Regions from separate parts of the Micromonospora sp. NPDC023966 genome, predicted to be linked through region 1. Evidence: riboswitches for the same ligand, from Rfam matches in the RefSeq annotation. Region 1 holds a riboswitch; the other holds the start of a gene.
What was found. Region 1 has a riboswitch for cyclic di-AMP ahead of AB0F68_RS24970 (transglycosylase family protein). Riboswitches for the same ligand answer to the same signal wherever they lie in the genome.
Positions count from the first base shown of each region.

Region 2: linked by a shared signal. The riboswitch ahead of AB0F68_RS01530 (NlpC/P60 family protein) and the one ahead of AB0F68_RS24970 (transglycosylase family protein) in region 1 are both predicted to bind cyclic di-AMP.

Region 1 covers NZ_JBEZZJ010000023.1:80,485-88,375, reverse strand. The annotation lists gene htpG (molecular chaperone HtpG) at 1-814, shown strand, start outside; gene AB0F68_RS24990 (SDR family oxidoreductase) at 924-1,622, opposite strand; gene AB0F68_RS24985 (helix-turn-helix domain-containing protein) at 1,652-2,128, opposite strand; gene AB0F68_RS24980 (LLM class flavin-dependent oxidoreductase) at 2,214-3,782, opposite strand; gene AB0F68_RS24975 (glycoside hydrolase family 3 N-terminal domain-containing protein) at 3,952-5,787, shown strand; cyclic di-AMP (ydaO/yuaA leader) riboswitch at 5,931-6,103, shown strand; gene AB0F68_RS24970 (transglycosylase family protein) at 6,103-6,759, shown strand; gene AB0F68_RS24965 (YbaB/EbfC family nucleoid-associated protein) at 6,871-7,320, shown strand; gene AB0F68_RS24960 (M4 family metallopeptidase) at 7,421-7,891, opposite strand, start outside.
Region 2 covers NZ_JBEZZJ010000001.1:326,005-333,895, reverse strand. The annotation lists gene AB0F68_RS01560 (GNAT family N-acetyltransferase) at 284-1,216, opposite strand; gene AB0F68_RS01555 (DUF3592 domain-containing protein) at 1,383-1,838, opposite strand; tRNA gene AB0F68_RS01550 (tRNA-Gly) at 2,093-2,166, opposite strand; partial or broken gene AB0F68_RS01545 (zinc metalloprotease) at 2,409-3,391, shown strand; gene AB0F68_RS01540 (pyridoxamine 5'-phosphate oxidase family protein) at 3,461-4,006, opposite strand; gene dcd (dCTP deaminase) at 4,085-4,663, shown strand; gene AB0F68_RS01530 (NlpC/P60 family protein) at 4,724-5,704, opposite strand; cyclic di-AMP (ydaO/yuaA leader) riboswitch at 5,773-5,910, opposite strand; gene AB0F68_RS01525 (peptidoglycan recognition family protein) at 6,135-7,891, shown strand, end outside.

The DNA of each region.
Region 1 (7,891 bases):
GAAGAAGGTCCTCGCCACCCTCAAGGAGCTCTCCGCCGAGTCGTACCGCACCTTCTGGTCGGAGTTCGGCGCGGTGGTCAAGGAGGGCCTGCTGGAGGACCCGGACAACACCGAGGCCCTGCTGGATCTCGTCCGGGCGGCCAGCACTCACGACCCGGCCGAGCTGACCACGCTGCGCGACTACGTCGAGCGGATGAAGGACGGCCAGACCGAGATCTACTACGCCACCGGCGAGAACCGGGCCACCATCGAGAACTCCCCGCACCTGGAGGCGTTCCGCGCCAAGGGCTACGAGGTGCTGATCCTCACCGACCCGGTCGACGAGGTGTGGGTCGAGCGGGTGGGCGCGTACGACGGGAAGACGCTGCGCTCGGTCGCCAAGGGCCAGGTCGACCTGGAGACCGACGAGGAGAAGGAGCAGGCCGAGGCCGAGCGGCAGGAGTACGCCGACCTGCTCACCTGGATGACCGGCGCGCTCGCCGACAGCGTCAAGGAGGTCCGGCTCTCCACCCGGCTCACCACCTCGCCGGCCTGCGTGGTGGGCGACGCGCACGACATGACGCCCACGCTGGAGAAGATGTACCGGGCCATGGGGCAGGAGGTGCCCCGGGTCAAGCGGATCCTGGAGCTCAACCCGACCCACCCCCTCGTCACCGGGCTGCGCAAGGCGCACGAGCAGGGCGGCGACAGCAGCGCGCTGACCGAGACCGCCGAGCTGTTGCACGGCATGGCGCTGCTGGCCGAGGGTGGCGAGCTGGCCGATCCGGCCCGGTTCACCCGGATCCTCGCCGACCGGCTCGCCCGGAGCCTGTAGGCCGGGCGACCCGCCGGGACGTGGATGTCCTCCACGTCCCGGCGGTCAGCCGCGGATCAGCCGGTCCAGGTGGGCCGACTCGTCCGGCGCCGGCTTCGCGCATCCCGGCTCAGGGCAGGTCGGGGTAGAGGGCGGGGACGCCGCCGGACAGGCCGGCGAGGACCCGCCGGGAGGTCTCGTCGGCGACGATCTCGTACCGGTCGGCCTCGATGCCGTCGACCGCGATGCGGGCGATCTCCGCCGGGTCGGACTTGGGCACGTCCAGGCGGGCCGTCATGTCGGTGTCCATGTAGCCCACGTGCAGCCCGGCGACCCGCACACCCCGGTCGGCGAGCTGCGCGCGCAGCGCGTTGGTCATCGCCCACTCCGCCGACTTGGCCGCGCTGTACGCGCCGACGCCGGGGAAGGCGATCCAGGAGAGCACGGAGAGGACGTTCAGCACGGTGCCGCCGCCGTTGGCGGCGATCCGCGGGGCGAACGCCCGGACCATCTCCAGGGTGCCGAAGTAGTGGGTCTCCATCTCCAGCCGGACCAGCGCCGGGTCGGCGTCGAGCAGGTCCGCTCCGGTGCCCGAGCCGGCGTTGTTGACCAGCAGGGTCACGTCGCCGGCCAGCTCGGCGGCGGCGGCCACCGACGCGGGGTCGGTGATGTCCAGCCGCACCGGGGTGACGCCCGGCAGGTCGACGGTGTCCGGGTTGCGCGCGCCGGCGTAGACGGTGGCGCCCCGGGCCAGCAGCTCGGCGGCCAGGTGCCGGCCGAAGCCCCGGTTGGCCCCGGTGACCAGGGCGGTGCGTCCAGCGATCTTCATGTCTTGCTCCTGAGGGTGTGGAAGGGAGGTCACGCTTTCCGCAGGCCCGGGCCGGGCAGCACGGCCACCTCGTCGGGCGGGACGTCGTGCCCGACGTCGCAGCGCAGCCGCACCTGCACGGCCGCCCCGCAGTCGCGGTGGGTCACCGTGACCGACGGGCCGGTGTCGTCGACGGCGTACGCGTCGCCCCACTGACGCAGGGCGGCGAGCACCGGCAGCAGGTCCCGCCCCTTGGCGGTGAGCAGGTACTCGTCCCGGGTGCGCTGACCGGGCTCGCGGTAGGGCCGCCGCTCCAGCAGCCCGTCGGCGACCAGCTGCTTGAGGCGGGCGGCGGCCACCGGCTCGCTGACGCCGGCCCGGCGGGCGAAGTCGTCGAAGCGGCGGGTGCCGAAGGACGCCTCGCGCAGCAGGAGCAGCGCGGTCCGGTTGCCCACCACGTCGAGCGCCCGGGCGATCGAGCAGTTCGCGGTGGACCAGGCGTCGCGTTGCGCGAGGAAGTCCGTCATGCGGATGACGCTACCCCTCTGACTTAGGGAAACAAAAGTCAGCTATCTCACGCGGGGGTGCGCCGGCGAGCGGGAATAGCCCGTCTCAGACCTGGCCGGCGTAGAAGCCGTGCCGGGCCAGCGGCTCGACGATCACCCGCTCCTCCCACGACAGGTGCGACAGCAGGGTGTCGGTGAGGACGTCCACGGCCTTCTGCACCTCGGTGAAGTCGCCCGGGTTGCGGATCAGGTCGACCAGGGCCCGGTCCACGCCCTCGACCACGTCGTGGATCACCACGTGCTCCGCTTCCAGCCGGTCGAGCACGGGGCCGAGCCCCGGGTCCGCGCGCCGCAGGTGCGGGAAGATCGAGTTGTCCTCCAGCCCGTGGTGCTGGGTCACCGCCGTGCAGTACGCGGCGCAGTACGCTCCCAGCGTCCAGTTGTTCTGCCGCATGGTGAGCTGGTTGAGCACGGCCCGCGCGGCGCCGGCGGAGACCACCCCGCGTCGGACCTGTTCGAGCAGGTCACGAACCTGGGCCAGCTCCTGTCGCAGATGGTCGTGCACGTCGACGAGGTGCGCGCCGACGGCCTGGGCGTGCGGGGTGTAGACGTGGCCGTCCGGTGCCGGCGGCGCGGCCGGGCGGGTGGACTCGTCCCAGAGCCGGTGGTCGGTCAGCCGTACCCCGGGGTCGGGGGTGGGGGTGACCGCGAGCGCGGTGGCGCCGCCGGCCTCGACCGCCTCGCGCTGCTCCTCGGCGGCACCGGCCCGGGAGCCGGGCTCGGCGCGTTCGGCGCCGACCAGCTCCCGCACCGCGGGCGCGACCTCCTGGGCGAAGAGCTGGATCGTGGTCGGGTCGTCGGCGCCCAGGACGAACGTGGAGACGCCGTGGTCGAGGGCCAGCCCGGCCAGCTCCTCCACCCACTGCTCGGGGGGCCCGGCCAGGAAGCCGCTGGAGGAGCGGACGAACCGACCGTTGATGTTCAGCAGCCGACGTACCGACCGGGGGTCGCGCCCCGCCGCCTCGGCGCTCTCGTCGATCACCGCGTTCATCGCCGGCAGCTCGACCGGCCCGTTCGGCAGGTACGCCAGCGACGGCAGCCAGCCGTCCGCCGCGCGCCCCACCAGCCGCAGCATCCGGGGCTTGTACGCGCCGACCCAGATCTCCACCGGGTGCGCCGGGGCCGGCCCGCGCTTCGCCCCGACCACCCGGTAGTGCTCGCCCTCGACGCGGACCATCCCGCGCCGCTCGGTGTCCCACACCTCGCGGATCACTCGGATCGCCTCGTCGAGGGCGTCCACCGCCTGCCCGGCGCTGAGCCGTCGCCCGCCGACCGCCTCGATCGCCTCCCAGAACGCGCCGGCGCCGAGGCCCAGCTCCACCCGGCCGCCGCTGAGCAGGTCCAGGCTGGCGACGCTCCGGGCCAGCACCACCGGTTGGCGCAGGGGCAGGTTCAGCACATTGCCGGCCAACCGGATGCGACTGGTCGCCGCGGCCAGGTAGGACATCAGCGTCCAGGTGTCCAGGAAACCCGGCTGGTAGGGGTGGTCCTGAAAGGTGACCAGGTCCAGGTTGACCTGATCGCAGAGCTTGGCCAGGGCCACCACCTGCTCGAACCGGCCGGCGGTGGGTGTGACGAAGCCGCCGAAGGCCAGCTCGTGTCCGTAGTCGGTCATGCCGTCCCGCCGCCTCCTGCCGATCTTGCGCGAACCCTGCCCACGGTAGTCCGGCCCGGCGCCGGCCCGCCGGGCGGTTCCGGAACCGGCAAGGATTGTTCACAGTCGATGCCCGCGGGCATAGGGTGCCGGTGAACGGCCTCAGCGTTCCTCCGGGAAGGAGCGACCCGTGATCCGTCACCACCGCCGCCACTGTCCCCTCGGTCTTGCCCTCCTGCTCGTCGCCGTCACCGCCCTGGCCGTGCCCGCGCCGGCCACCGCGGCCGGCCTGCCCTACCAGGACCCGACGCTGCCCGTCGCCACCCGCGTCGCCGACCTGCTCGCCCGGATGACCCTGGACGAGAAGCTCGGCCAGATGACGCAGGCCGAGCGCGGCTCGGTCACCGCGAGCGACCTCACCACGTACCGGCTCGGCTCGGTCCTCTCCGGCGGCGGCTCCGCGCCCACGCCCAACACCGCCGCGTCCTGGGCCGACATGTACGACGGCTTCCAGCGCGCGGCTCTCGCCACCCCGCTCGGCATCCCGATGATCTACGGCGTCGACGCCGTGCACGGGCACAACAACGTGTACGGGGCGACGATCTTCCCGCACAACATCGGCCTCGGCGCGACCCGCGACCCGGCGCTGGTGCAGCAGATCGGCCAGGCCGTCGCCGAGGAGATCACCGGCACCGGGGTGGACTGGAACTTCGCGCCCTGCCTCTGCGTCGCCCGCAACGACCGGTGGGGCCGCACCTACGAATCGTTCGGCGAGACTCCGGACCTGCCGTCGAACCTGTCCACTCTGATCACCGGCCTGCAGGGCAGCAGCCTCGGCGGAACCACCTCGGTGCTCGCCACCGCCAAGCACTACATTGGCGACGGCGGCACCACCGGCGGCGACGACCAGGGAAACACCCAGCTCAGCGAGGCCGAACTGCGGGCCATTCACCTGCCCCCGTTCCAGGCGGCCGTGCAGCGCGGGGTCGGCTCGGTGATGATCTCCTACAGCAGCTGGAACGGCATGAAGCTGCACGGCCACCAGTACCTGATCACCACGGTCCTCAAGGGAGAGCTGGGTTTCTCCGGGTTCGTCGTCTCCGACTGGAACGGCATCGACCAGATCGACGGCGCCGCCGGCTTCACCGCGGCCGAGGTCAGCACGGCGATCAACGCCGGCATCGACATGGTGATGGTCCCCACGGCCTGGAAGACCTTCCTCAGCACGCTGCGCGCCGAGGTGCAGAACGACCACGTGCCGATGAGCCGGATCGACGACGCCAACCGGCGCATCCTCACCAAGAAGTTCGAGCTGGGCCTCTTCGAGCGGCCGTACACCGACCGGAGCTGGACCCCGACGGTGGGCAACGCCGCGCACCGGGCCCTGGCCCGGCAGGCCGTCCGCCAGTCACAGGTGCTGCTGAAGAACAACGCCGGCGTCCTGCCGTTGGCCCGGGACAACAACAAGATCTTCGTGGCCGGCAAGAGCGCCGACAACATCGGCAACGCCAGCGGCGGCTGGACGATCTCCTGGCAGGGCTCGTCGGGCGCGATCACCCCCGGCACCACCATCCTGCAGGGCATCCGGGCCACGGTGGGTCCGACCACGACGGTCACCTACAACCAGCGCGGCACCGGCATCGACGGCACCTACCGGGCCGCGATCGCCGTGGTCGGCGAGACACCGTACGCCGAGGGCCAGGGCGACCGCACCGGCAGCATGAGCCTGGACCGGGACGACCTGCGGACCATCGCGACCCTGCGGAACGCGGGCGTGCCGGTGATCGTGGTGCTGGTCTCCGGCCGGCCGATGGACATCTCGGCCGAGCTGCCCCGATGGGACGCGCTGCTGGCCGCCTGGCTCCCCGGCACCGAGGGCGGCGGCGTGGCCGACGTCCTCTTCGGGGGGTACGCGCCGACCGGGAAACTGCCCATGACCTGGATGAACTCGGTCAGCCAGCAGCCCATCAACGCCGGCGACGGGCAGGTCCCGCTCTTCCCGCAGGGCTACGGCCTGACCTACTGAGCCGCGACTCATAAGGCACCTTCGGACGGTGCGCAACTCGGACGGAGGGACCTTCGCTCGGCCGGGTGAAGAACTTCACAAGAGGTGGGCGATGGGCGGAAACCCTTCCTAACGTCGTATCCGTTCGCGATCGCGGACACCACGGGCCGGTAACGCCTAATCCCGCCGCCGGCCCGGCGGTACCTGGACCTCGGGCGGGAGCGGGGGACCCACACGTTCCTCGGTGCACGACACCTCGGGGTGAAGCCGCCTCCGGCGGCCGGGCTCCTCGGCCCGAACCCGACAGCTCACCTCGTCGGCGTGGAGGAAACCCACATGGCAACTGAATACGTCGCCCGTCATCGACGGACCGCTCAGCGACGCACCGCCGTCGGCGCACTCGTCGTCGGCGCCGCCACCGGCGCGGCCGCCCTGCTCGGCCCGGCCGCTCCGGCCAGCGCCGCCGCCGTGAACTGGGACGCCGTCGCACAGTGCGAGTCCGGCGGCAACTGGCACATCAACACCGGCAACGGCTACTACGGCGGGCTCCAGTTCTCCCGCAGCACCTGGAACGGCTACGGCGGCCAGAAGTACGCCAGCCGGGCCGACCTGGCCAGCCGCAGCGAGCAGATCGCCATCGCCGAGAAGGTCCTCGACGGGCAGGGCATCGGCGCCTGGCCGGTCTGCGGCAAGAAGGGCGGCTCCACCAAGAAGTACGCCAGCAAGGACTCGGGCTCGACGAGGTCCACGAAGAAGGCCACCACGGAGCGGTCGTCGCGCGGCGACCGGCCGGCCACCCGCAGCGAGCGGCGCAGCGCGCCCAGCACCGGCGGCGCCGGCAGCTACCTGGTCCAGCCCGGGGACACCCTCTCCGAGATCGCCGACGCGAAGAACGTCGCCGGCGGTTGGCACGCTCTCTACGAGCGCAACAAGGGCGTGGTCGGCGGCGACCCCGGCCTGATCTTCCCGGGTCAGCGGCTGCGCCTGCGCTGAGACCCCACCGCACCACGAACGCCCGGCCGGGGTTCCCGGCCGGGCGTTCGGTTGCGTCGGGGCCGGTTGCTATCGTCACGGTGCTCGGAAAGACGTGAAGAAAGCGCGGATATGACCAACGACCCGTTCTCCGCGGCCGCGAGCCTCGACGAGCTGCTGACCAGGACGCAACAGGCACTGTCCGCGATGCGGTCCCGGGCCGCCGAGCACACCGACGGCGCGCCGGCCGAGCTGCTCCGGGCCGAGGGCGCCGCGGCCGGCGGCCGGGTCCGTGCCGTCGCCGTCCAGGGTGGCCGGCTGGAGTCCGTCACCGTCGACCCGGGGTTGGCCGGGGAGCCCCTGGAGACCGTCTGCGGGCACGTGGTGGCGGCCGTGAACGCCGCCCTCACCGAGCTGGACGCCCGGGTCAGCGCCTCGGCCCAGGCCGACGTGGACGCCCTCGCCGCGCGGCTCGGCGGCCTGCCGGAGCAGTCCGCCCGGGACATGGAGCGGTTCAGCCGGGCGATGGAGGGCGTCGCGGCCCGGATCCGCCGCGACGGCGCCGGTTCCCGCCCGGCCTGACGCCGCGCGGATCCGCAGTTCCCGGACCCGCTCCCAGCTACGGCGGAGACGACGAAGCGGCCGGCCGTCGGGAGGACGACGGCCGGCCGCTCCGGTGTGGTCAGCTCAGCGTGACCGCGGTGTCGTCGACGACGAAGGAGGTCTGCAGGGAGCTGTCCTCCACGCCGCTGAACGAGATGGTGGCGGTGGTGCCGGCCAGCGACGAGATGTCGAAGGACCGCTGCACGTAGCCGGTGGCCTTGTTGAGGTTGGAGTAGGTGGCCAGGGTGGTGCTGCCCGCCTTCACGGTCAGCTTGTCGTAGGCGGTGGTCGTGGTCGACTCCGCGCTGTCAATGTGCAGCCAGAAGCTCAACGTCGCCCGGCAGCCGGCCGGGATGGACACCGACTGGCTGAGGGTGTCGGTGTGCGTCGTGCCGTAGCCGTCGAGCCACGCCTTGTACGAGCCGCCGTGGGCCGCCTGGGCGGTGTCGTTCGTGATAACGCCCGAGCTGGCGGTCCAGTTCACGTTGCCGGACTCGAAGCCGGGGTTGGCCAGCTTCTGGCCGGTGCAGCTGCCCGACGGCGGGGTGGT
Region 2 (7,891 bases), on a different contig from region 1:
ACGGCCTCACCTGCGCCATGAAAGTACCGACGTCGGCGGGCGACCACCTCGATTTTCCCGCATGCGCGGCGCCCCGAAGGGACCCGGAAACAGCTTGGGAACCGCACAAGATCGGCTGTAAAAGCAGCCGGACGCCTGCTCAACGCGGTCCCGCGCGGCCTGGTTTGACCCCCGATGACACCACCTTGCGGCCCGTGGATGGCCCGGCCTGCCCTCCAATCCGCAGCTTCGGCGAGGCGGTCCGAGCTCGTGCGTTGCAATGTCGGCACCGGCCTTTCCTCGTTTAGGGCTGGACGTCGTTGGAAAGGTTGATCCGGATCCCCGTGTTGCGGTATCCGGCGCGACCGAAAGCGGCCGCCATAGGCGCGTTACCCATGTCGGTGGTGGCGGTGATGCACGACTCCCCGTTGGTCGCGTGAAGGCGGGTGATCTCGGCGAGCACCTCGTCCACGTAGCCGCGCCCGCGGAACTCCGGCACCACCCCGAGATAGCCGACGTTCACGTTGTACGAGGTCGCGGAGGGAATCGCCATGCCCGCCACCTCACCCTCGCGCGTGTAGGCGATCCGCCACCACTCCCGCTTGCCCGGCGCCCTGAGATAGAAGTCCATCTCTTCGCGCGCGGTCGCGTCCACGCCCTTGGCGGCCAGGTTCGCACGGGTCTGGGCGTCCAGGCTGCCCTCGGCGATCCTCCTGAACACCGCGAGGAACTCCTCGTCGGAGGCCTCGGTGAACCGCAGCCTGCCGGCCACGGGGGGCATCCCGTCGGCGGGTGCCCACTCGAACTGCAGCCGCTCCACCTCCCGGGTGAGGCCCGCCGCATGCGCCGCCGCCCGCCGCCACTCCACGGCCGCCGAGGTGGCCGGATCGTCGCGCCAGCCACCGGTGACCTTGATCCTGTACTGCACCGGCTCCGGGAACCCGGCCAGCGCGGCCCTGATTAGCTCGGCGGCGACGGCGGCACGGTCGCCCACGGCAGGATCCACGTCGAGGCAGTCGAGCGCGACCGGATGCGGGCTGCCCTTCGGCCCCCACCACAATGCCCGTCCCACGACCTGGCCGTCGTGCTCGGCGATCCATGTCCATTCCGGCCGGTACATGTCCTCGGTCAGTTCGGCCAGGTAACGGTCGGCGGAGATCCACCCAACGGGCTCGGTCACGATCCACGGGGTCACGCGGTCGAGGTCTGCGGGGGCGGTAGCGCGGTAGGAGATCACGTGCAGAGGCTACGTCGCGAAGCTCAGCACCATGATTCGCACGGGCCGAGGGGGCTCCTCTCGCCCCACAGGTTGACGACCTCCTGCCGTCGACCACGAGTTGACGCCTCCCGTGCGGAGCTGCCGCCCCGACCCAGGGCTGGGGCGACACCCCGGTCCCGCCCACCTACTCGCGCCGGGGACCCCTTCTGAGCAGCGCGAGCGAGATCATGATCACGACGATGCCGAGGCCTTCCAGGAGGGTCGGCGCCTGCAGGAGCAGGTCCTCCGTCGCGTACCCGTCCGGCGTGGCAGCCCGGGTCGGATCCGCCCGGTCGACGCGTACCGCGAGTACGTCCCCGACGTGGAACTCACTCTCGTCGAGTTCGCTGGAGAACCGCTCCCGGTGCCGCACGCCGTCGAACGTGTAGTCCACGGTCAACCTCGTGGCGGCGAACGAACGGCTGATCTTGAACCGTTCGACGTGGACCACCCGGCCGGTCGTCTCGGCGCCGACGCGTACCCGCTCGTCGATCGCCGCAGTCAGCCGAGCGTCGAGCAGGATCCCGCCGCCGATCAGAAGGGTGCCCAGGACAACTGCCAGGACCAACCCCAGCTCCCGTCGGCCGAACGGGCTCGCCATTCCCGGCCCTCCCCGCGTCTCGGTTCGCATCGGTCAGTCGGTGGGTGGGACGAGTGCGTTGTAGAACGTCCCGACGCCGAGCGCAAGAGGGCCAAGAAGCCGGTGGCCGTCCCCTCGGACAAGGCCGAGGGCAAGGGCAAGGAGGCCGGTAAGAAGCGTGGCTAGTGGCCCGTGGATGGCCAATCGGGCGCAGGTGGCCCGTGGAACATCGAAGGCCCTGACCGGGATTGACGTCCTGACCAGGGCCTTTCGCGTGGAGCGGGTGACGGGAATCGAACCCGCACTGTCAGCTTGGGAAGCTGATGTTCTGCCATTGAACTACACCCGCAGGCGGCACCACTGTACCTGAGGTCACCGCCTCCCTGCACCCAGGTACCCCCGGAGCCGGATCACGCGCCGCAACCAGCCCGAAACGATCTTGCAACGGCCGGGGCGTCGACCAGCAGCAGAAAGTTTCACCACGGCAACATATGGTCGTTCTCAAATTCTTCGATGGGATGTAACGTCTCCCACACGTTTCCGACCCGGCGTGACACACCCCCTGGCACGCCGTTCGAAAGAGGTGGGCCCATGGGACTCCGTCCCAACCTGCTGACCCGGCGTACCGCCGGCGTCGCGTCGACGACCCTCGCGCTGCTGCTCAGCACCGCTGCCGTAGGCGTCGTCCCCGCAGCATCGGCCTTCTCGGCCGCCCCGTCCGGCTCCTGCGTCGAGCCGGCCGACGTCCACTCCGACGCCCGCGTGAAGAAGGGTGGACACGCCAAGCTGGACCCGAACGAGCTGACCGCCAAGCAGGTCCGCGAGCGCGACGCCGACCTGGCCGCGGCGCTGCGTGAGCGGGCCAACTTCCGCACCGGCGCCGGGGCCACCACGCTGGCGACGGTGACCATCCCCGTCGTCGTCCACGTCATCCAGCGGGACAGCACCCGGGCCGGCGGCAACATCCCGGACTCGATGGTCACCCAGCAGATCGACGTGCTGAACAAGGCGTACAGCGGTGCCACCGGTGGCGCCCCGACCGCCTTCAGCTTCCAGCTCACCAAGGTGCACCACGTCACCACGCCGCCTGGTACCCGATCGTCCAGGGTTCCTCCGCCGAGCGCTCGATGAAGACCTCGCTGCGCGAGGGCGGCAAGAACACGCTCAACATCTACCTGGGCGAGCTGAGCGACGACCTGCTCGGCTGGGCCACCTTTCCGCAGCGCAAGCTGAACAGCATGGACGGTGTGGTCGCGCTGAGCGAGTCGCTGCCGGGCGGCACCGCGACCAACTACAACCAGGGCGACACCGGCACCCACGAGATCGGCCACTGGCTGAACCTCTACCACACCTTCCAGGGTGGCTGCTCCGGCTCGGGTGACAGCGTCTCCGACACCCCGGCCGAGGGCTCGCCGGCCTTCGAGTGCCCGACGGGCCGGGACACCTGCACCACGGCGGGCCTGGACCCGATCACCAACTTCATGGACTACACCTACGACTCGTGCATGTACCAGTTCACCCCTGGTCAGGCGAGCCGCATGCTGACCGCGTGGAACGCCTACCGCGCGGCCTGACCGTCGCGCACCACAAGCTGGTGCCGGTTCCGTCCTCGGACGGGACCGGCACCAGCTTTTTGAGTAGGGCTAGGCCGCGGGGCGGCGGGTGTCGAAGCCGTGCCGGCCACGCCGGCCTTCCGAGGCCAGGGGGTCATGTCGGACCGGGGCGGTCGCCCGCGGGTCGAGCCAGACCCGCACCTCCGGCCGGCCGCCGGCGGGGCGAACCACCTGGTCGCGCCGGGTCAGCATCGCCACGTCGACGGTGAACTCGAACAGCCGCCAGTCGCCCTGGGGCGCGGCCCGGCCGATCCGGGCCACCCGCGCCACGGTCGCCGGATCGGTCACCGGGTGGGCCCGGCCGGCCACGTAGGCCTCGTCGTCGCTCTCCTCCGGCGGGAAGGAGTGCAGCGCGTAGCGGCCGTCGCGTTCGAGGTCGCGACGCTTGGGCGAGTCGATGACGAAGCACCAGAGTCCGTCGTCGGTGATGACCGGGGAGACCGGGTGCACTCGCGGGCCGCCGTCGGCGCGGACCGTGGCGAGGTAGCCGAAACCCGGCCCGTACTGCTGCAACAGGAGGCGGATCTCGTCGGCGAGTCGGGGCTCGTCGGCGGCGAATTCGGACCAGGAAGCCATGCGGACATTCTATCGAACAGGTGTACGAAGATGTAGTCCGACACGCAGGTCACCCGTACCGGTCGCTATGGTGTTCCGATGCTGCTCTCCGACCGCGACCTGGTCTCCGAGATCAAGGCGGGCACGCTCGCGCTGGAGCCCTTCGAGCCCACGCTGGTGCAACCGTCCAGCATCGACGTACGTCTGGACCGGCTGTTCCGGGTCTTCAACAACCATCTCTACACGCACATCGACCCGGCCGTGCAGCAGGACGACCTCACCTCGATGGTGGAGGTGCCCGAGGGCCAGCCGTTCGTGCTGCACCCCGGCGAGTTCGTGCTCGCGTCCACGCTCGAGGTGATCTCGCTGGGCGACCAGCTCGCCGGGCGCCTGGAGGGCAAGTCCAGCCTGGGCCGGCTCGGCCTGCTCACCCACTCCACGGCCGGTTTCATCGACCCGGGTTTCTCCGGTCACGTCACGCTGGAGCTGTCCAACGTGGCGAACCTGCCGATCACCCTCTGGCCGGGCATGAAGATCGGCCAGCTCTGCATCTTCCGGCTCTCCTCGCCGGCCGAGCACCCGTACGGCTCGGCGGTCTACGGGTCCCGCTACCAGGGGCAGCGCGGACCGACCCCGAGCCGGTCCTGGCAGAACTGGCGCACCTGGCCGACCCGCTGACGGAGCCGGACGCCGTGACGGCGCAGGGGCCCCCGCGACGCGGGAGCCCCTGCGGACCGGTCAGCCCGGGCGGCCGTAGCTGTTGATCTGGCCGTCGTCGACGCGTTTCATCGTGATCGGCTTGCCGGACTGGGAGGCGTGCACCACCCAGCCGTCACCGACGTACATGCCGACGTGGTGCAGGTCGCTGTAGTAGAAGACGAGGTCACCGGCGCGCAGCTCGCTCCGGCTCACCCGCCTGGTCACGTCGTGCTGCTGCCGGGCGTTGTGCGGCAGCGAGACGCCGGCCTTGGCCCAGGCCGCCATGGTGAGCCCGGAGCAGTCGTAGTGGTCGGGGCCGGCGGCGCCCCAGACATAGATCTTGCCAATCTGGGCGCAGGCGAACTTGACCGCGACGCCGGCCGGACCACCGGGGTAGCCGGCGGGACAGGGCGCGGGGCGCAGCGGACCGCCGCCGCCGTTGCCGTAGACCTTGAGACGGAGCTTCTGGAGCTTGACGATCTCGGCGTCGATCTGCTTCTTCTTCGCCGCGAGCTGGGCCTCGGTACGGGCCAGGTCGCTGATCATCTCGTCCAGCGGCCGCTTCTTGGCGGCCAACTGGTCGCGCAGCTCGGCGACGGTCCGCACCTGCTCCTGCTGGCGGTTCGCGAAGCGGTCGAGCAGTGCGAGGCCGTCCACCAGCTCGCTCGGCGACCGGCTGCCCAGCAGCGCGTTGACGGTGGAGAGGTTGTTGTCGCCCTTGTAGGCGTCGGCGGCGAGCCCGCCCACCTGACCGAGGGCGGCGTCCACCCGGGCCTGGAGCGGGGCGATCTGCTTGCCGAGCGCGGCGGCCTGCTTGCGCTTGACGGCGAGCTGCTCGCGGGTGGCGTTGACCTGTTCGATGATCGGTTCGAGCTTGTTCCAGTCCTGGTCGATCTGGCGCTCGATCTCGGTGACCGACGGTTCGGCATGGGCCGCCGTGGCGCCGCCGGTCAGGACGACGGCGGTGCCGGCCAGGGCGGCGAGGGCGGTGGTGAAGCGGGACCAGCGGGAACGCGGCACAGCCGTCGACCGGTCGACCGACCGGCTTGACGGTGGCCGCGGGGCATGGTGTGCCACCGGGCTTCCGTACTCCTTCTTCGTGCCCGCCTACCGAGTTAGCTGACGGGTTCGGGCGGGAAGGGAGCCGCCCTACCGCAGTGGCTGCGGATTCACCCCAGTTACCTGGGTCCCCGGCTCGCCCGAAGGCGACTCGGCGGTGTCGGACCGTCACCACCCGGGTTGGTCGGTGAAACAGTCGGCCGACGATTGACCAGAGTAGAGATGGCCGTTACCGATCCGCAACCCGAGACGCCGTGACACTCCGTATGTCGCCCCGATCGTGGATGAAGGTTTTCTTCATGCGAGATTACCTGCTGGAAAGGTATTGACCCGGAGGGTGGGTGGGGCGAGGGTGAGGACGCAGTGACCCCCATCCCTGTCTGGAGGTTCGATGCACCTCTCACCCCCGCCGTCGGGCAGACGGATGCTGCTGGCAGCCGCCGTCGCGGCGGCCACGGCCCTGGTGGCGACCGGCCCGGTGGCCGCCGAACCGCTCACCGCCCAACCCACCACCGACCGTCAGGAGCAGTACGCCGCCGCTGCGGCGGAGTACGGCGTGCCGCAGAGCGTCCTGCTCGGCGTGTCGTACCTGGAGTCGCGCTGGGACACCCACCCGGGCCAGCCGAGCACCAGCGGCGGCTACGGCCCGATGCACCTCACCGATGCCCAGCAGGTCCTCGCGACCCCGGCCAGCGGCCACGTGGACGAGAACGAGGACCCGCGGGGCGACGACTCGCGCCCGCTCACCCTCGACCCGGCCATCGCGGCCGCACCGGCGGATGACGTGCTGCCGCAGGCGTCCCTGCAGACGCTCGACGCCGCCGCGGCGCTCACCGGCCTCACCGAGGAGACGTTGCGGACCGACGCGGCCGCGAACATCCGGGGCGGGGCGGCGCTGCTTGCCTCGTACCAGAAGGAGCTGGGTGCGCCGGTCGGCGCCGGCAGCGACCCGGCGGCCTGGTACGGCGCGGTGGCCCGCTACTCCGGCGCGGACACCGAGGACGCGGCGGCGGCCTTCGCCGACGAGGTCTACGACCAGCTCGGCCTCGGCGCGGCCCGGACCACCGACGACGGCCAGCGGGTGACCCTGGCCGCCACCGCGGTGACGCCGGACCAGTCCGGGCTGCACAAGCTGGGGCTGCGCCGCGCCGAGCGGCCGGACGGCCTGGAGTGCCCGGTGCGGCTCGCCTGCGAGTGGATCCCCGCACCGTACGGGGAGTACTACATCCCTAAGACCCAGACCTGGGACTACGGCAACCACGACATCGGCAACCGGCCGGCACAGCAGAAGCTCGAGTACATCGTCATCCACGACACCGAGGGCTACTTCGGCCCCAGCGTGGGCCAGGTCCAGGACGTGACCTACCTGGGCTGGCACTACACGCTGCGCTCGGTGGACGGGTATATCGCCCAGCACATCAAGGCCAAGGACGTCGGCTGGCACGCCGGCAACTGGTACGTCAACGCCAAGTCCATCGGCATCGAGCACGAGGGCTTCGCCGGGCGCGGCACCTGGTACACCGAGGCGATGTACCGGGCCTCGGCCAAGCTGGTCCGCCACCTGGCGCTGAAGTTCCAGATCCCGCTGGACCGGCAGCACATCCTCGGCCACGACAACGTCCCCGGGACCACCGCCGGATTGGTCGATGACATGCACTGGGACCCGGGCCCGTACTGGGACTGGTCGCACTACTTCGATCTGCTGAAGGCGCCGCTCAAGTCCACCGGAACGCCGAACACCGGCCTGGTCACCATCGACCCGGACTACGCGGCGAACAAGCCGGCCTTCTACGGCTGCAACCAGCAGCCCCCGTTGCCACCGGGCCCGGTGCCCCCGGCTGAGCCCTGCCCGCTGCGCGGCTCGTCCTCGGTCATCCTGCGCACCGCGCCGAGCGCGACCGCCCCGCTGGTCAACGACCCTGGGCTGCGGCCGAACGGCACGCCGAACACCATGTACATCTCCGATCACGGCGCCCGCGCCTCCGCCGGCCAGACGTATGCGCTGGCGGACGTGCAGGGTGACTGGACGGCGATCTGGTACCTCGGCCAGAAGGCCTGGTTCTACAATCCGGCCTCGGCGCCCACGGCCAAGTGGGCGGCGGGCTTCGTGGTGACCCCCAAGCCCGGCAAGGCCACCATCCCAGTGTA